Regions from separate parts of the Shewanella sp. MSW genome, predicted to be linked through region 1. Evidence: predicted binding sites of a transcription regulator. Region 1 holds the regulator's gene; each other region holds the start of a gene.
The links. The regulator sigma-54, encoded in region 1, starts transcription at its own class of promoters, with help from an activator protein. The targets are predictions, from matches to a motif close to GTTGGCACGNNNNTNGNNT.
Positions count from the first base shown of each region.

Region 2: the regulator sigma-54 is predicted to act here: its motif matches at 3,222-3,240, upstream of flgF (flagellar basal-body rod protein FlgF).
Region 3: the regulator sigma-54 is predicted to act here: its motif matches at 2,366-2,384, upstream of AYI96_RS13005 (YggN family protein).

Region 1 covers NZ_LVDR01000003.1:338,941-345,538, reverse strand. Annotated here, with positions in the region: gene rapZ (RNase adapter RapZ) at 1-669, opposite strand, end outside; gene ptsN (PTS IIA-like nitrogen regulatory protein PtsN) at 666-1,109, opposite strand; gene hpf (ribosome hibernation promoting factor) at 1,112-1,399, opposite strand; gene AYI96_RS04740 (RNA polymerase factor sigma-54) at 1,431-2,894, opposite strand; gene lptB (LPS export ABC transporter ATP-binding protein) at 2,990-3,718, opposite strand; gene lptA (lipopolysaccharide transport periplasmic protein LptA) at 3,715-4,248, opposite strand; gene lptC (LPS export ABC transporter periplasmic protein LptC) at 4,235-4,795, opposite strand; gene kdsC (3-deoxy-manno-octulosonate-8-phosphatase KdsC) at 4,792-5,343, opposite strand; gene AYI96_RS04715 (KpsF/GutQ family sugar-phosphate isomerase) at 5,343-6,320, opposite strand; gene AYI96_RS04710 (calcium/sodium antiporter) at 6,351-6,598, opposite strand, start outside.
Region 2 covers NZ_LVDR01000026.1:20,894-27,491, reverse strand. Annotated here, with positions in the region: gene AYI96_RS19465 (flagellar basal body P-ring protein FlgI) at 1-944, opposite strand, end outside; gene flgH (flagellar basal body L-ring protein FlgH) at 955-1,629, opposite strand; gene flgG (flagellar basal-body rod protein FlgG) at 1,642-2,430, opposite strand; gene flgF (flagellar basal-body rod protein FlgF) at 2,442-3,185, opposite strand; gene flgE (flagellar hook protein FlgE) at 3,351-4,712, opposite strand; gene flgD (flagellar hook assembly protein FlgD) at 4,767-5,450, opposite strand; gene flgC (flagellar basal body rod protein FlgC) at 5,465-5,881, opposite strand; gene flgB (flagellar basal body rod protein FlgB) at 5,884-6,282, opposite strand; gene AYI96_RS19425 (CheR family methyltransferase) at 6,458-6,598, opposite strand, start outside.
Region 3 covers NZ_LVDR01000011.1:17,892-24,489, reverse strand. Annotated here, with positions in the region: gene glsB (glutaminase B) at 1-144, shown strand, start outside; gene AYI96_RS13005 (YggN family protein) at 2,447-3,250, shown strand; gene AYI96_RS13000 (LysR family transcriptional regulator) at 3,566-4,513, shown strand; gene AYI96_RS12995 (DUF885 domain-containing protein) at 4,955-6,598, opposite strand, start outside.

The sequences.
Region 1 (6,598 bases):
TTCTATCTGCCAGATAAACTTGTTCACCAGTGGCTGGCGGCTGAGAAACTCCTGCACAGCTTCATCCAGCCCGGTCAGTGGCCTGAGCGCCGGCTCCCAGTGAGGGTTGGGCAGAAAGCGCACATCAAACATGAAGTCGGCTTCCTGGGGCATGCCGTGCTTGAAGCCGAACGATTCGAAGTTGATCACCAACTCTTTGTCGACGCTGCCCAGCAGAATTTCTCGCACTTTGTCACTGAGTTCATAGATATTCAGTGCCGAGGTATCTATGTAGTGATCCACCAGTTTCGACATAGGCTCCAGCAACTTACCTTCGTGCTTGATGGCATCTTGCAGCGAGACAGTGCTCTTGGATAGGGGGTGTAATCTGCGGGTTTCGCTGTAGCGTTTAAGGAGTACTTTATCGGAAGCGTTGAGGAAGAAGCTGGTCAGTTGGGTGTTTTCCGGCAGTGCTGCCAACTGTTTTTCCAGCACTTTTTCCTGATCCGGCATGTTGCGCACATCTATGCTGATGGCGACCAGATCATTGCTGCCTCGGAGGTTTTCCAGCAGGCTGCCTATCATGGGCAGGGGCAGATTATCCACACAGTAGTAACCCAGGTCTTCCAGTACCCTGAGGGCAACGGATTTTCCGGAACCGGAGCGGCCTGAGACTATAGCGAGTTTCATCCTGTGATCACCTGATAGAGTTCTGTTTCATCGCGGGATTTACGCAACTGCTTGAGTATTGCTTTGTCGCTGAGCTTTTCAGCCATGGCAGACAGGGTACTCAGATGTTGTTGGCATTGATCTGCGGGAACCAGAAGGGCGAACAGTATGTCCACCGGTTGGTTGTCTATGGCATCGAAGGCGATAGGCTCTTCGCATTTGACCAGCACGGCAATCGGCTCTGTGATATCAGGCAGCCGGCCATGCGGAATCGCAATACCATTACCTATACCTGTGCTCCCCATCTTTTCGCGGGCCAAAAGGCTTTCAAAAATCGCTTGAGAGGAAAGGGTGGGGTACTGGGCGCTGGCGAGATCGCTAATTAGCTCCAGTACCTTTTTCTTACTGCCCGGAGTGGCACAGGTAGTGCACTCCGGCCGCAGGATGGTACTCAGTTCCATCGTTAGTGTTTTGTCAGCTTTTCTTTGTGTTTAATGACCTGACGATCCAATTTATCAATCAGAACGTCGATGGCGGCATACATGTCGGCATGTTCAGAAGTTGCATAGACTTCGCCGCCTGTGAGGTTGATCTTGGCTTCGGCAATCTGTTGCAGTTTTTGTACATTGAGCACAACGTGCACATTATTGATCTGTTCGAAATGGCGTTCAAGTTTCGAAAACTTACTTTCCACATAGTCACGCAGTGAGTCGGTGATCTCGATATGATGTCCTGTCAGGTTGATTTGCATAGAAAGATTCCTCCAATTTCCAACTGTGGATTTATAAACTCTTACGCTGGTTCGACGGTGGTATCATCATAGCCTCGCGATACTTGGCTATGGTGCGTCTTGCAACGTTGATTCCCTGTTCTGCCAGAAGTTGTGCCATCTTGCTGTCGCTCAAAGGTTTCTTCTGGTTTTCCGCTGCCACGAGCTTCTTGATAAAAGCCCTGATCGCCGTGGAAGAGCATTCTCCGCCATCTTCGGTACCGACATGGCTGGAGAAGAAGTACTTCAATTCAAATATTCCCCTCGGGGTATGCATATACTTTTGAGTGGTGACCCTGGAGATGGTCGATTCATGCATCTCGACCGCCTCGGCAATATCGTTGAGTACCATGGGTTTCATGGCCTCTTCACCATATTCAAAAAATCCCTGCTGGAACTGCACTATGCAGTTGGCCACCTTGAGCAGGGTATCGTTGCGGCTCTCCAGGCTCTTGATAAACCATTTGGCTTCCTGAAGATGACCACGAATAAACTGGCTGTCTGATTGGCTGCGGGCGCTACGGGCCATGGCAGCATACTGTTGGTTGATCCCGAGTTTGGGCATACAGTCCGGATTGAGCTCCACTACCCAGCGGCCGCTCTTCTTCCAGACGCTGACATCCGGGATCACATATTCCTCGTCCATCGGCTGCACCAGCAAACCGGGGCGGGGATTGAGGCTCTGAATAAGGTTGATGGCGTCACGCAGTTGATCTTCCTTGAGCTTGGTCTTACGCATCAGGGTGCGAAAGTCGCGGGTAGCGATGAGATCCAGATGTTCGTCAATCAACAAGCGGGCGTCGGCCAGATGCGGGGTGTCGGCGTTGAACTGTTGCAATTGGATCAGCAGGCATTCGCGCAGATCTCTGGAGGCGATGCCGATGGGATCGAAGTGCTGGATCCGCTTGAGTACCGCCTCGACTTCATCGAGCTCAATCTCAGGGTTGCCCATGGCTTCGAGGATCTCCTCAGTGCTCTGGGTTAGATAGCCCTGCTCGTCGATGGCATCTATGATGGCGGTGGCAATGGCGTCGTCGGTATCGGAAAACGGGGTCAGGTTTTTTTGCCATTCCAGGTGTTCATAGAGACCTTCGCTGGTTTCTCCCTGGAAGGGCATATCATCTTCACGGCCCATAGCCGGCCCTGAGGCGCTGGCGGCGGTAAAGACTTCATCCCAGGTGGTATCCATAGGCAATTCATCCGGCATAGACTCATTGTTCAATGCCTCTGAGGTTTCTACCGTGGAACCATCTTCCTGCTTGACGCTCAATTCGCCGGCGTCGTTTTCCTTGTGGTTGTCGTCGATAGCGTCATCCTGGTTGTCCTCGGCCATCTCCAACAGAGGGTTGGCTTCCAAGGCTTCCTGGATTTCCTGCTGCAGCTCAAGGGACGACAGTTGCAGCAGGCGAATTGCCTGCTGCAACTGAGGTGTCATGGTCAACTGTTGACCCAATTTGAGCTGGAGTGACGCTTTCATTATACCGCTAATCCCTACTCGTTATTTTTCAAGGAAAAAATTCAATAATAACAAACTATAATACCCGGAATTGCCGCCGGATGACATGATCCTAACTATAGCCTGAATTGTTCGCCTAAGTACACAGCACGCACTTGCTGGTTGTCCAAGATTTCAGCGGGTGTGCCTTCGGCAATCAACTGCCCATGGCTGACAATGTAGGCTCGCTCACAAACGTCGAGCGTTTCGCGAACATTGTGGTCTGTGATCAGCACCCCCAAACCGCGGGACTTAAGCTGTTCGATGATTTTCTTGATATCGATAACTGAGATGGGATCCACACCGGCGAACGGCTCATCCAGCAGAATGAACTGTGGATTGGCGGCCAATGCCCGGGCGATTTCCACCCGGCGGCGTTCACCGCCGGAGAGGGACATCCCCAGGCTGTCACGTATGTGGGTAATGTGGAATTCTTCCAGCAACTGTTCGAGTTGTTCCTCGCGCTCGTCGCTGTTGAGCTCTTTGCGGGTTTGCAGTACGGCCATGATGTTGTCATGTACCGACAGCTTGCGGAAAATACTGGCTTCCTGTGGCAGATAGCCTATGCCTTTACGGGCACGCAGGTGCATGGGATCCAAGGTCAGCTCGTCGTCGTCAATGAAAATACGGCCCTTGTCACTCTGCACCAGGCCAACCACCATATAGAAGGTAGTCGTCTTGCCCGCCCCGTTGGGGCCCAGCAGCCCCACGATCTGGCCGGTATTGACCGATAGGCTGACATCTTTGACTACGTTGCGCTTCTTGTAACTCTTTGCCAGGTTTTGTGCCGTCAGGGTGCTGGTCATTGCGGCTCCTGCTGCTGTTCTTTCTTATTGAGATCCTGATAGTTTTCCGGCTGGATAACAGTGGTTACCCTATCTTGGCCTTTGCCGCTGCTTTCCGCTTCCAGCTGCTGCTTGTTGATGTCGTAGACTATCTTCTCGGCGGTTACTTCGCTGCCGTCCTGTTCCACTTTGGCTTGACCTATCAAGGTCATGATGCGGCTGTCTATGTTGTAGTGGATCTCTTTGGCCTTGGCACTGGCCTGACGGCCATCTTCCAGCTTCTGGGTATAGGTGGCAGGTGAGCCCTTGGCCACCAGGATCCGCTCGCCACTCTTGTCCTCAGTGTAAGCCGTGAGTTCATCGGCCAGCAGCTTCAAACTGCCCTGGGTGACTGTGACAGGCCCGCCGTATACCACGCGCTTGTTTTTGATATCGGCAAACTGATTGGCGGCGCTGATCTCGACTTTTTGCAGCAGATCTTCTTCAATGGCCACCGCCGACAGGCTTGTGATGCACAAGAGGGCACCGATAAAAAGCTTACTTGGTTTCATAGGTTCCTTTCACCTGACTGGTCAGCTTTACTTGCTGAGCGTTGAGATCGGCATACAGGCCGGATCCCTTGATATTAAAGTCTCTGCCTTCGATCAGGATCTCGCGATCTGAGGTCATGATCATGGTGTCCAGATCCAGCTCCACATAACTGGTTTTCAGGCTCTGGATCGGTTCATTGGGGCTAATGGCGTCGATGATAACATTATTTTCAAGTACCACTCGGTTACTCTTGCGATTGAGCCTGCCCTCGTTGGCAGACAGGCGCCACTGCGCTTCGCCCTTGTCCGGATAGACCAGATAAACCGGTTGGTTGAAGAAGGTCTTCTCATTGGCTTCATAGTGTTCCATGTGTGCCGCCGCGACCCTGCTGGCGACATTGCCCTGCTCGTCAAAGTTGACTGAGCGCAGGTCATCGGCGACAAAGTCCGGCCGCACAACATCCACCGGCGCCTCGCTCTGTTGGGCGTTGCGCTTGTTCTGCACCTGCCAGTAAAGGATAAGTGCAGTGGAGAAAAACAAAATAATGGCCAGAGTGACCCTATTCATATACTCATTCCGTGGGCATTTTCAAATTTGTCCTGACTGAGCAGGATAAGATCCGCCAGCTCCCGCAGCGCACCATGGCCGCCGGTAATCTGGGTGATCATGTGGCAGTGCTGCCTTACCCAAGGATGGCCATCGGCCACGCAAACCGCCAGTCCAACTTGCTTCATCACCGGCAGGTCGACAATGTCGTCACCTATATAGGCCACTTGTTCAGGCTTGAGGTCATAATGTTTAAGCAGCGCCTCATAGGGCTCAAGCTTGTTGTCTATGCCTTGATAAATCTTGTCTACCCCCAGGGCCGTCATGCGGTTTTCGACTATCTGGGACTTGCGGCCGGTGATCACCGCCACCTGAATGCCGCAGGACAGCAGCGAGCGCACTCCATAGCCATCGCGGGTGTGAAAGGCCTTCAGCTCTTCGCCGCTGTTGCTCATATAGATACGGCCATCGGAGAAGACACCGTCGACATCACAAATAAGCAGCTTGATTTTGGCGGCTCTTTGCCAGTTGTCTTCGCTTATGGGTCCGTAAAAACCTTGATGACTCATCAGATAACCCCCGCCTTGACCATATCCAGCATATTGAGTGCTCCAATCGGCTCATTGGCGCCATTGATGACGATAAGGCCGTTAATGTCGTTTTCGTCCATCACCTTGAGCGCCTGCGCCGCGAGGATATTGTCACCACTGGTGATGCAATCCCGGGTCATGACGTCGCTTATTTTGGTGGTACGCAGGTTGACTCCGGCGTCGATGACACGTCTCAAATCACCATCGGTGAAAATACCCACAAGCTGCTTCTGCTGATTGACTACTGAGGTCATACCCAGACCCTTCTTGGAGATTTCATACAGGGCGTCTGTGATACAGATATCTTCTGTGACCAACGGCAGTTCTTCGTCTTTATGCATTACATCGCTGACCTTGAGCAGCAGTTTGCGCCCTAAAGCGCCGCCGGGATGCGACAGGGCAAAGTCGTCTTTGGTAAAGCCTTTGGCCTGCAACAGGGCGACCGCCAGGGCGTCTCCCATCACCAGGGTGGCCGTGGTGCTGGAGGTGGGGGCCAAGCCCAGCGGGCAGGCTTCTTCCGGCACCTTGATGCATAGATGCAGCTGCGCCAGCTTAGCCATGGTGGATTCTGGCTTGCCTGTCATGGAGATCATAGGGATCCCCTGGCGCTTGATGACGGGGATCAGGGTTAGAATTTCGCTGGACTCGCCCGAGTTGGAGATAGCCAATACGATATCGTTTTCACTCAACACTCCAAGGTCGCCGTGGCTGGCTTCGCCCGGGTGAACGAAGAATGCCGGGGTGCCCGTGCTGGCGAGGGTGGCAGAAATCTTGTTGCCTATATGGCCCGATTTCCCCATCCCCATCACTATCACCTTGCCGCTGCAGTTGAGGATCAGTTCGCAGGCTTGGGCGAACTCGGGGGAATCAACAAACTGGTACAGGTTATCCAGTGCTTGTTTCTCGATATCTATTACTCTGCGGCCCCATTGGCGCAGTTGCTTAGCTTCTGCCATAGTTGTCTCTCGTCTTTTTGCCCTTCATCGCTAGTGGGATTGAAACAGGCTGTATTGATAGCCAATGAAGCTTATCAGTAGTAAGGCACCGTGCCAGCGCTTGAGTTCACGTTGTTTACCTGTGCTCAGCACCAGGAGTGCCAGGGCACAACTGGTGCCCAAAGCCATATAAAAGTCGCGTCCGGCCGCTGCGGCGTCGATTACGCCCGGGGCGATAAGACCGGGTATTGCCAATACCGCCAGAATATTAAACAGGTTGGAGCCGACAATATTGCCTA
Region 2 (6,598 bases), on a different contig from region 1:
CGGTTGTCCTGAGCCACATCTATGGTGCTGTTGCTGGTCACCGCAGTCTGGCCGCCGGCCAGGGCATTGGGTTGAGAAACCTGAGTTGCTTCGGCAATGGTGACGGTAAGGCCGCCATGGGTCACAGCCGCTGGCAAGAGTTTGACGTCCTTACCCACCACTATGGTGCCGGTGCGGGAGTTGACTATCACCTTGGCCGATTCATCGGCAGGCTCAACCTGAATATTTTCCAGGGTGGCCAGGAAAGATACCCGCTGCGACACATCTCTGGGGGCGCTGACCTGAATGGAAGAAGCATCGAGCGCCCGCGCCATACCCGGGCCGAGTAAGCCGTTAATAGCATCAGCGGTACGCTTTGCGGTGGAGAAATCGGCTCGGTGCAGGTTAAAAGTCAAGTGATCGCCATTACCGAAGGGGCTGGCCACTTCACGCTCGACTATGCCGCCGTTGGGAATGCGGCCCACAGTTGGCGTGTTCTGGATAACCTTGGAACCATCCAGCCCCTCGGCACTGAAGCCGCTGACCACCAGACTCCCCTGGGCGATGGCGTAAACATTGCCATCCACCCCTTTGAGGAAAGTCTGCAGAAGGGTACCGCCGCGCAGGCTCTTGGCTTCCCCAAGACTCGATACAGTCACATCCAGGGTTTGTCCCGGCTTGATAAATGGCGGCATATCGGCATGCACAGCCACCACGGCAATATTCTTTATCTTGGGCCTGAAGTTATCCGGCAGATTGATGCCAAAATTCTTCAACATGGTCTTGAAGGTCTGCTCAGTGTAACGGGTCTTCTCCCCGGTTCCCGGCAACCCCACCACCAGGCCGTAGCCTATCAACTGGTTGTCCCTGACCCCTTGGATATCGGCGATATCCTTGATGCGCTCGGCCTGCCCCGGCAGCGAAACCAGCAAACAGGCAAGTGCCATGATTAATTTTATTTTCATGAGCTTATCCTCAGAAAGGCCACCAGTCAGAGAGGAAGAACTGGCTCAGCCAGCCCACCTTTTGCGACTCGGCAAAAGTGCCGGTACCGCTGTACTGAATACGGGCATTGGCGACTTTGGGCGAATCTATGGTGTTTTCAGGGGTAATATCCTGCGGCCGAATAATGCCGGTTACCCGAATAAATTCGTCGCCATTATTGATGGTGATCCACTTTTCACCGCGAATAACCAGGTTGCCATTGCCCAGCACCTGCATCACGTTGGCCGAGATCTGCCCGGAGAGACTGTTACTCTGATCGGCATCGGCCTCGCGATTGGTATCCATGCTGTCGCCGTAGCGAAAATCCAACGGGTTGCCCTTGATGGTGACATTGTTGCCGCCCATGTAGAGCGGGTTCACTGACATGTCCGAGCCTTTTTTGATCTTGTTGCCGACGCTCTTTTTCGCTTGGGTCGACTCCACCAACACAACAGTGATGATGTCCCCTACCCTGTGCGCCCGCAGATCCGAATAAAGTGAAGATGCCTGGCTGTCCTGATAGATAGAGCCGGTCGGTGCGATTCGGGTCGGCGGCGCTTCAGGATACACAGGCGCAAAATAGGGATCATCGGCTATCGGTTTGTTCTGGGTAGAGCTGCAAGCCCCCAGAAATAAAGCCGGAATGATAAGGAATAAGGGTTTCATCACATCACCTCATCACAGATTCTGGTTCACATAGGCCAGCATCTGGTCTACGGCTGAGATAACCTTGGAGTTCATTTCATAAATCCGCTGACTTTCAATCAGATTGACCAGCTCTTCGGTCACATTAACGTTGGAAGTTTCCAGCGATCCCTGACGAATAGAGCCCAATCCATCCAGTGAGGCAGTCCCCTGAATTGGGGTACCGCTGGCGCCCGTCTCCAGATAGAGGTTTTGCCCTATGGGATCCAGGCCGGACGGATTGATGAAATCAGAGATGGTCAACTGCCCGACCACCTGGTTTTCGGCGGCGCCCGGGGTTTTAACCGATACTTCGCCTTCGGCGGAAACGGTAATACTGGTGGCATCGTCCGGAATGGTAATGGCAGGCTGCAACACATAGCCGGCGCCGGAAGTCACTATCTGGCCGGTATCATCCAAACTGAACTGGCCGTTACGAGTGTAGGCTGTGGTGCCGTCCGGCAGTTGGATTTCAAAGAATCCCGGACCTTCAATCATCATGTCCAGCGCGTTATCAGTGGTTTGCAGGTTACCCTGGGAGAAAATTTTCTGGGTGGCCACGACCTTGGTACCTGCGCCCAGGTTAAGGCCATTGGGCAACTTGGTGTTGGAGGCGCTGATACCGCCGGCCTGATTGACTGTCTGGTACAGTAAGTCTTCAAATATCGCCCGGCCCTTCTTGTAGCCTATGGTGCTGGCATTAGCGACGTTATTTGAAATCACCGAGATGTCCGTTTGCTGGGCATCTAACCCAGTCTTACTTATCCATAACGCGGGATGCATATCAATTACTCCTAGCTAATGCGCATCAGTGAAGCGGACGACTTGTCGTTCTCTTCTGCGGTTTTCATCATTTTTACCTGCAGCTCAAACTGACGTTGCAGCTCAATCAGGTTGACCATCTCATCCACGGCATTGACATTACTGCCTTCCACGGCGCCGCTTTCCACATTGACAAAGGGATCGGCGGCGGCCGGATTGCCATCCAGGGTACGGAACAAGCCATCTTCACCGCGCATCAGGTTCTGATTGCCCGGGTTAACCAACTTGATGCGACCCACCTCCTCTATCACCTCGGCGGTTGCGCCTTGAGGACGAATAGAAATAGTGCCGTCTGTGGCAACCTGAATTTTGTCTATCGGCAGCGGCAGCACTATCGGGCCGTTATCACCCATTACCGGGTTGCCCCTGTCGTTACGCAGCAAACCTGTAGTGTCAAAACTCAGACTACCGGAGCGGGTATAGGCCTCACTGCCATCGGCGGCCTGCACCGCAATCCAGCCTTGATCTTTGATGGCAATATCCAGATCCCGTCCGGTCGATTTGATAGGGCCGGACTGAAAGTTGGCCGAGGGCGACTCTGTCATGGCGAACACCCGGGTCGGCAAGCCCTCACCGAAGGCTTGCATCGCACGGGCCTGAGCCATGTCGGACTTGAAACCATCTGTGTTGGCATTGGCCAGGTTGTTACCCCTAACCGCCAGCGCATTCATGTTTTGTTTGGCGCCAGTCATGGCGACATAGAGAAGTTTGTCCACCTGCTGCTCCGTCAATCTTTTTACCTATTCAGGTAAAAGCAAACATCGTGCCAATAAAATGAGCAGTTGAGCACAAGGACAGCAGAAGAACTTCAGTGACTTGGGAGTTAATAGACAAAGATGCGGCAAGACATTGCCGGGCGGCAATGTCTTGCGCAGGAAGGCTTAGCGGATCTGCAGCACGGTTTGCTGTAGTGTATTGTTCACTTCCAAAGTACGGGAGTTGGCCTGGAAGTTACGTTGGGCCGAAATCAGGTCCACCAACTCAGTGGTCAGGTCGACGTTGGATTGCTCCAGTGTTGATGAACGGATACTGCCAAACACACCGCTGTTGGCCTCACCGGCCAGCGCCGCGCCTGAATCCAGGCTGGCTTTCCAGGAGGTGTTGCCCACCTGGCTCAGTCCCTGCTCATTGGAGAAGCGTGCCAACGCCACCCGTGCCAGAGGCACTGTTGAGCCATTGCTATACTTAGCAGAGATCAAACCATCTGTACCCACTTCCACATTAGTCAAACGGCCCACTGTTACACCATCCTGCGTCAATTCCGTGGCGTTGAACTTTTCCGAGAACTGGGTCGGATTGTTGAAATCTATGGTTATCGCTTGAGTGCCGTCAGCAGCAGGACCAAGAACGTTGGCCCCACCAACCCCCAACTGCTCTGTGGTGATCACCGCAGGATCGGAACCTATATAACCGCCGACATCGTTGAACTTAAGCACGGCACCAGTCCAGCCACCTGCAGTTTGTGCTGTGCCTGTACCATCCGCAGTACCGTCACCGTTAGTGTCCGTGTTGTAGGTTCCGGCGCCGCCGCCCAGATTGACCGGCTTGTCGTCAATGGCGTAGTAGGCCACCCAGTTACTCTCACCGGTATGAGCACCATTTTCCGGACGCACAAAATAAGTGGTCAAAGTGTGGGAGTTACCCAAAGAGTCATAAATGGTCACTGCAGTGGAGTTATTAAAAGTATCTGACTTGGATGGGTCAAACAGCGCCGGATCTTTAGTTTCTTGAGTGGAGTCCAGGTTCATGCTAATGCCAACATTGTTGGTTTTCTGCGGGCTACCGGCAGTATCCGGGATCTGCACCGGCTTGGTGGTAGTCAGACTCACAGAAGTGGAGTTACCATCTTTATCGACCGGGAAGCTCTGCAGATAATTACCGGCAGCATCGACCAAAAAGCCGTTGTCATCACGCTTAAAAGCTCCGGCGCGGGTGAAAGAGTAATCCTGACTGCCGACACTGGATGATGTCACGAAGAAACCACCACCGTTGATCGCCATATCCAGCGCATTGTTGGTGGAGTTCAGGTTCCCCTGATGGAACTGCTGTGCCACCTGAGTGGTGGTGACACCGCCGCCCACAGTGGTTCTACCATTGGAGAAAATCGAGCTGGCGTACACATCAGCAAACTCGGCCCGGGATTCTTTAAAGCCTATCGTCTTAACGTTGGCAATATTGTTGGCCGTGGTATTGAGATCTTTCTGCGCCGCAGCAATCCCACTCAGAGCAATGTTAAAAGACATAATTCACCTCATGATTTTCAGATACTGTCCGGCGCAGCCGGGGCAGAAACAGAATTAAACTTCGGAAACAGCCAGCACATCGGCCAATCTGATCCCGCCAATACCTCTTAGATTCAACACGGCGCCGGTGGCAGAGTTGAGTGATACACTGGTCACGTGGGCATAGGAACTGACGATAAGATCCTGGGACTTTCCATCAACAACCCCGCTGGCCTTCATGGTATAGATGCCTTTATCGACAGGGTTTCCGTCCTTATCCAGGCCATCCCATTCCACATCTATATTGCCGCCGGCACTACCGTCGACCTCAAAGGTTTTGATCACCTGACCAGCTTCATCTTCAATCGTTACTTTAATTGAAGGGATCTTTTCCGGTGATGTGATTACCCCTTTAAGCGTTGGGTCTTCCTCGGAAACATAGCCGGTGCCCGCCGGGATCAACACTTTTTGCCCTACCAGGCCAGATGCCTGCAATGCCTGACTCGAAGTCATTAACGAATTGAGGTTAACTATTTCTTCATTCAGGTTAGAGATACCATCCACTGTGGCAAACGACGCCATCTGGGCGATCATCTGATCGTTATCCACCGGCTTAAAAGGATCCTGCATCGACAACTGCTGACTCAGCAGCGAAAAGAAGTCTTCCTGGGTCAGTTGTTGATTATTGCTTTTCTTGGTTTCAGTACCCGATTGCACCTGGATACTGTCGAGAAAAGGGTTAACTGAATTGACGCTCATGGGCTATGCCTCCGTTATTTGCCCATTCTCAGGGTTTGTTGCAGCATGGACTTGGCTGCATCGGCTACCTGAACATTCATCTGATAGGAACGGGAGGCGGAAATCATATCGGCCATCTCTTCCACTACATTGACATTAGGTTTGTAGATAAAACCGTCGGCATCGGCCATGGGATGATCCGGCGAATACTCTTTCAGTAAAGGTTTATCGCTTTCCACTATACCCTTTACCTTTACCGCAGCGCCTTGTTGCTGTTGGCCGTTCGCCTTGGCCAGCTCGGCCTCAAAAATAGGATGCCGTGCCTTGTAGGTCTTATCGATACTGGAAGAAACAGAATCTGCGTTGGCTATGTTACTGGCGGTAGTATTCAAGCGTACCGACTGCGCCGACATTCCCGAACCCGCAACATTGAAGATATTGTACAAGCTCATGGTTAATCTCCTTTCAATGCCTTTTTCATGCCGGCGAACTTACCGTCGAGGAATCCGAGCGACATCTGATATTCAAGCGCATTTTGCATAAAGGCCTGCTGCTCTTTTTGCATCTCGACTGTGTTGCCATCCCCAGTGTCCGGTTGATCCGGCACCCGATATTGCACATGTTGGGCTGTCAGCGCCTTGAGGTCGAAATGCTTTTCAGACGTTGCCGCCATATTCATTCCCTGTTGCCGCCCTTTGGCCGCCTGCAACGCCGAAGAAAAGTCCACATCCCGAGCCTTGTAGTGTGGGGTATCGGCATTGGCTATATTGCTGGCAAGCACTTCGGCACGCTGGGCGCGAATACCCAGAGTGTATTGATGTATGCCAAGGGCCTTATCGAAACTGATCGCCATAAAACCGCCTCCTCCAATGACTCGATAAAAACAAAGCAAGCTTTGTGCCAGATGTAGAGTGGAGGATAACAGATACGAAGATGATGGCCGTTAGGGTGAAAAGTAAGACAGAAAAGGCCCGTTCAAGTTGACGAGCCTTTCAAATTATTTAATTAAAAATCAAATAATTAGGTTGTTAATTTTTCTTTTGATAATAGATACCTGGGTTACAGCGCACCATGTCGAATTCATCGGTCAACCCGGCAATCGACTCGCTGGCCCCTAAAAACAGTATCCCCTTGGGATTGAGAGCGGCAGCAAATTGCCGCAGTATTTT
Region 3 (6,598 bases), on a different contig from region 1:
GTCGGTGGTGGCATAATCGCGGTGATCCCCGGTGACATGTCCATCTGTGTCTGGTCGCCTGAGCTTGACCGCAGCGGCAACTCACTCGCCGGAACGGCAGCGCTGGAGCAACTCAGGCTGGCCGTTGGCCGCTCAATCTTCTGATCCCAAAGGCAGCATTCCGCTGCCTTTGTTTTTACGCCATACCATAGTTTTCAGCCTAAAGTTGCACATTAGGCGCTTGCCGGTTTTCCGGCCACTATGTAGCCCATCACCTGCGGTACGGATAGGCAGGAAGCCTGAATGCAGTGAAGGACAGGACGTCCGAGAACGGCCTCGCCATCCCTGGCTCGGAAGGTGACAGTTCCACCTGTGCCTGGGAAATAGGCGTATATCTGTGGGTATATAAGCAATTTCAAGCAACGCTATGATTGCAGAATTGCACCAAATTCCCCTCGGTGTCGCCGAAAGCCGTTGGCGCAAATAACGTGGCTGAGGGCGAATGCTCGCCGGTGGCGAGTGTGCTTATGAGCGCGAGCCAAGGAAGGCGAGCTGGCCTTTATCCATGGAAGGATTTGGATGCCGAAGCAGCGACAGTCGAATCAGGGGCGAGTGTCGCCTAGCGACGAGCTAACGAGCGCGAGACAGGATGTTGAGCTGGGTCAGAGTCACATGGATGTGACTCGGAGCGTCTGAAGCGGTAGTTATTTGCGCCATTAGGCCGAGGGGCTTTCGACACCGTGTGGGGCGGCAAGGGAGATCCAAGAGGGGATTGCTGTTGATCCCTTCTTGGTCGGGTGTGGGGCGGTGAGTGTCGCATAGCGACATGCTTACGAGCGAGAGCCAGGGATGGCGAACTGGCAGTTGTGCATGGATGCACTTGCTCCACGACTTTAGGCCGCTGGTACAGCGGCTATCATGGCTTTGAACTAAATCTCACCAATAAACCTGGTGTTAGCTGTAATCTAAGTTGTAGCCCATCACCTGCGGTGCGCTTTCGCACAGGCGATCCTGTGACTCGCTGCAAGTACGTCCCTGTAAGCTCTGCCTCGCCATCCCTGGCTCGGAAGGTCACAGTTCCGCCTGTGCCTGAAAATGAGGTGTATGTCTGCGGGCATATAGGTCGCTTCAAACAAGTTAGCTCTTACAGAATTGCACCGACTCCCCTTCGGAGCCGCCGCGGGTGTTGTTGCGCCGAGACAGGGATGTCGAGGCTCGAAGGTCGAGCAAGGCGAATGTTGCGAAGCGACAAGTTCATGAGCGCGAGCCAAGGAAGGCGAGCTGGCCGTTATGTATGGATGCATTTGGCGAGTCCTGAGTGTAGCCAATTTGTTTCATAAGCCAGCGGGAATTTCGGCTACGTCGGGGTGTCCTTGGGGATGCAAGGGGCTTTGGACAAGCAAAGCCCCTTGCCCGGTGTGGTTTGGCGAGTGTAGCGTAGCGACTGGCTACGAGCGAGAGCCAGGGATGGCGAACTGGCCGTTGTACATGGATGCATTTGCTCCACGACTTTAGGCCGCTGGCACAGGGGCTATCATGGCTTTGAACCAAATCTCACCAATAAACTTGGTGTTAGCTGTAATCTAAGTTGCAGCCCATCACCTGCGGTGCGCTTTCGCACAGGCGATCCTGTGACTCGCTGCGAGTACATCCCTGTAAGCTCTGCCTCGCCATCCCTGGCTCGGAAGGTCACAGTTCCGCCTGTGCCTGAAAATGAGGTGTATGTCTGCGGACACTTCAGATGTTTCAAGCTACTCCATTCTCACAGAATTACACCGACCCCGCTCGAAGCTCCACGACTTTAGGCCGCTGGCACAGGGGCTATCATGGCTTTGAACCAAATCTCACCAATAAACTTGGTGTTAGCTGTAATCTAAGTTGCAGCCCATCACCTGCGGTGCGCTTTCGCACAGGCGATCCTGTGACTCGCTGCAAGTACATCCCTGTAAGCTCTGCCTCGCCATCCCTGGCTCGGAAGGTCACAGTTCCGCTTGTGCCTGAAAATGAGGTGTATGTCTGCGGGCATATAGGTCGCTTCAAACAAGTTAGCTCTCACAGAATTGCACCGACTCCCCTTTGGAGCCGTCGCTGGCATTGTTGCCAATTGGTTCGAAGGGGCGACCTGGCCCTTGTGCATGGATGCACTTGCTCCACGAATTTAAGCTGCTGGCGCAGCGGCTATTATGGCTTTTAATCCCGAATGCAGTGAAGAAAGGGAATAGTCTAGGCCATCCTGAGTATTCCCTGTTAAACCTTTCTTTGGTTTCTTGTGTCTTATTCATCATAACGGCTACAAGTTGGCAAAATTTGCCACTCGTAGATGGTGGATTTTCATATTTTGCTGCCTTTCTTGATATTAATTCTTTTAATATCAGTTAATTATAACTTTGGCACAAAGTCTGCTTTATTCTGAGCCATAAGCGGTAATCAAGTTTACTCGGCAGATTAAAACGAGAGGGAAGACAGAATGAAACAAGCGATTGGTGGAATATCTTTGGTGTGTGCACTGTTTGCGGCGGCGCCTGCTATGGCGATCAACTTTGAGCCAAGAGATGAGCAATGCGAGATGTCGCTCAACTACGACATCTCACTGGAACCCAAGAAGCTGAGTGTCAGTAATCAAGGGAAAGAACACTATCGAATTGAGCCGGGCCGCCTCTATGTGGAAGGTGAAGAAGTGGTCTTGAATGCCGAGCAGAGCAAGCTTGTCAACGAGTACTCGGATGCCATGGCTCAGCAGTTACCCGAAGTCATCTCTTTGGTGGAAGATGCCGTCACCATGGCGAGCGAGGCCGTGAGCATGGCCCTGACACCACTCTTGGGGGATGCCGCCGCTGCCAAGTTGGATGAAACTATGGGCAGTCTGCAACAGAGAGTCTATGAAGTGGCTCATCGCAATGGTGACCAGTACTTCCTCGGGGCCACTGAAGAGTCGTTGGAAAACGCCTTTGGTGATGAGTTTTCCAAAGAGATAGAGCAACTGGTGCAGCAGTCGCTAGGCAGTTTGATGATGGCCATGGGCAGCGCCATGATGTCAGGTGAGGGCGAAACCTTTGATGAGAAGATCAATGCCTTCAGCCAGAAGATGGAAAAGATGGGCAAGGATATTGAAGTGCAAATGGAGTCTCGTGCCCAGGAGATGGAGCAGAGAGCCGACGCGCTTTGCGACAACTTCCAACGTTTGCTGGTGCTGGAAGACAAGTTACGCAAGCAGATCCCTGAGCTGGGCGAATTCCAGGTACTGTCCGGCAAGGTTGAACTGCAGCAATAAGATTTAAGCTGGTGATTCCCCCTGTATCTTCCCCTCCCTTGATACAGGGGTTTTTTATTGATTGTCTGTCGATTATGTCATCACTGCGGCGGTTTTTTTGGCTCAAGGCTATCCTTGGGTTAGAGTCAATAACAAAGAATTGGTATACTTCGCAAAAATAATAAAACTGACACCCAAGTCAGGACTCAGTGACTCTACCCAGTGCGCTTTCCAAAACCCGGCAGCCCACACCCCATTTTGGGGTCTTGACGGTGAGGCCCGTCGCTTTTCCAGGAAAGCTTTTACCAGTGTTGTAAACGGCTTAAGGCGACTTTCATGTTAGAACTGTTAGAACCTATCGCTATTTTCACTCATGTCGCCCGTGCCGGCAGCTTCAGTGCGGCGGCGCGTAGGCTTGGAATATCCAAATCCAAGGTCAGTACCCAGGTTGCCGATCTTGAACATAAACTCGGGATCCAGTTGATCCAGCGAACGACCCGTAGCTTAAGCCTCACCGAAGCCGGTAATCTGCTGTATGTGCAGGGGGAAGAACTGCTCCGGGATGCGGATCAGGCGGTGGCCAGTGTGCACAACCTCAATGATGCCACCCGAGGCGTGCTCAAGGTAGGTATCTCCCAGTCATTCGGCACCATGCATATTATTCCGGCACTGCCCGAGTTTATGACCCGTCATCCGGATCTCGAGCTGCAGGTGAGCCTGTTGGACCATAAGGTTGATGTGGTCAGTGAAGGCCTGGATCTGCTGCTGACCATGTCAGAGCAACTGCCTCTGGGAATGGTGGCTCGCCCGCTGATGAAGTGTCAGTTCCTGCTGGTGGCATCCCCCGGGTATGTTGCAGCTCACGGTATGCCGGCCCGTCCGGAGCAGCTGGTGGAGCACAACTGTTTGGTTTACCACGGTGAATGGCATGAGCACAGCGTTTGGCAATTCAAGAAGGGCGATGACTACTGTGAGATAGGGGTTTCGGGTAATTTCAGAGTCGACAATGCGCCGGCGCTCAAGTCTGCCGCTGTCAGTGGGCTTGGGGTGGTTTATCTCGCCAGCTATCTGCTGGAAGATGAAATAGAAAAAGGTACTCTGGTTCCCCTGCTTCCCGATTGGCAACTGACCCATCATCTGCCGCTGCAGGCGGTTTATCCCAGACGTAAACACTTGGCCCCCAAGGTGAGTGCCTTTATCGAGTTCATCAAGGATCATATAGGTACGCCACCTTATTGGGACAAAAAATATGCAGATCTGTTTGCCCAACGCCAGGAAAAATAAAGAAATATCGTTCTTATAATAGAACAATGAAAAACACTCAAGTTCCGCTTGGGTGTTTTTTGTTTATATATCATATGGATGTTAGGATTTTATTGGTTTATTCAACCGCTTTATTATTTGATGGGCTTTAAAGATTTTTAATAACCCAGTTGCAGTCTGTTCTGAAATCAATACAATGGTTGCAGTTGATTCGGGTGGAACCAACATACGGGTGTGCCGCGGGACTGACCCCTCCTGCTGTAGACTGCTTGGTTCAACACAGAGTGTTAAGCCCTTATCAATGCCGACCCAGGTTTTCGAACTAAAACAATGTCGGCCTTAAAACCATCATCCTGATTTTGGTTTACCCCGGCCCAGGTGGCCGGGGTATTTTTATGTCTGTTTTCAGGACGGAATCAAGCGCATAAAAAGCCGCTCATGGGAGCGGCAGTTGATTCAGTTTCAAGCCTGGCTTTGCGCGGCTACCCAGTCTTTTACCTCCTGCTCCAGTACATTCAGCGGCAAGGGGCCGTTTTTCAAGACCAGAGTGTGGAAGGCGCGAATGTCGAAACGCTCACCCAGCGCCTCCTTGGCGTAGGCTCTAAGCGCAAGTATCTTGTTCATCCCCACCTTGTAAGCGGTTGCCTGCGAGGGCATAACTATGTGCCGCTCAACCATTTTTACTGCGTCAGATTCGGCATTGGGAGTGTTATCCATGTAATAGGCTATGGCTTGATCTCGAGTCCATTTCTTGGCATGGATCCCGGTATCTACCACCAAACGGCAGGAGCGCCATAGCTCCATCGCTAATCTGCCAAAGTCTGAGTAGGGATCGCTGTAAAGCCCCATCTCCTTGGGGAAGTACTCACTGTAAAGGCCCCAGCCCTCGATATAAGCCGTGTAAGAGCCGAAGCGACGAAAGCTGGGAAGTCCTTCCAGTTCCTGGGCTATGGCTATCTGCATGTGATGCCCGGGGATCCCTTCATGGTAGGCCAGTGCCTCCATTTGGTATTTGGGCATAGCCATTATGTCATAGAGGTTGGCATAGTAAGTTCCCGGGCGACTGCCATCGGCCGAGGGCTGGTTGTAGAAAGCCTTGCCGGCAGACTTCTCCCTGAAGGCTTCCACCTGTTTGACTATCAAAGGCGCTTTGGGCTTTACCTTGAATACTTCATCCAGGCGAGAGTTCATGTTATCGATAAGGGCGGTGGCCTCTCTCAGGTAGGCCCGGCGGCCGGCGTCATTGTCCGGGAAGTAGAAGCCCTCATTCTGGCGCATAAACTCGAAGAAGGCTTTGAGATCGCCCTTGAAGCCAACGTTGTCCATGATGGCGCGCATTTCGCCGTGGATCCTGGCGACCTCGTCCAGTCCTAATTGATGAATGCTATCGGCGCTCATCTCTGTGGTGGTGGTATTGGCCAGGGCATTGTTGTAGAAGGCGCTGCCGCTCGGGAATTTCCAGACTCCATCTCTGCTGTCGGCCCGTTTTTCCAGGGTTTCGAGATAGGCAATCAGCTTTTGGTAAGCTGGCCTCAATTGTTCTTTGAGGGCGATGGCGGCTTGATCCAGCAGTTTATCTTGGGTGTCTTCATTCAGCTTGAGTTTTGCCAACTTGCCCTTGAAGTCGGCCCAGATAGCGCTGTCCGGCTCACCATCAAACGGCGCGCCATGAATAATATTGCGACTGTCTGAAAGTACGTGGGGGAATACGAACTTGGGGGCGATTATGCCTTCCTCGGCGCGAACCTCGAGGGCGGTGATCAGCTGCTCGAACAGCTCAGGAACCCCGGCTATACGGCTGATATAGGCGTGGGCATCGGCTTCGTTGGCTATCGAGTGTTGGTTTATCAACAATGAAGGCACCAACGAGTGAATGCCGTACATCTGGTTGACCGGGTAGTTGTAGTGGCGGAACTTATCATCGCGGATCTGGCGTTGCAGTTTGGCGGTCAACAGCTCCAGGCTCAACTTGCTCTGTGGGTCCAACTTTGTCGGATCCAGTAGTGACAGACGCTCAAGCTGCTGCTTGGCGCGAGCAAGCGCGGCATCATCGGCCGCATCTCCCAGCGAGTCCCACTTGCCGTAATCTGTTTTGATACCAAGAAA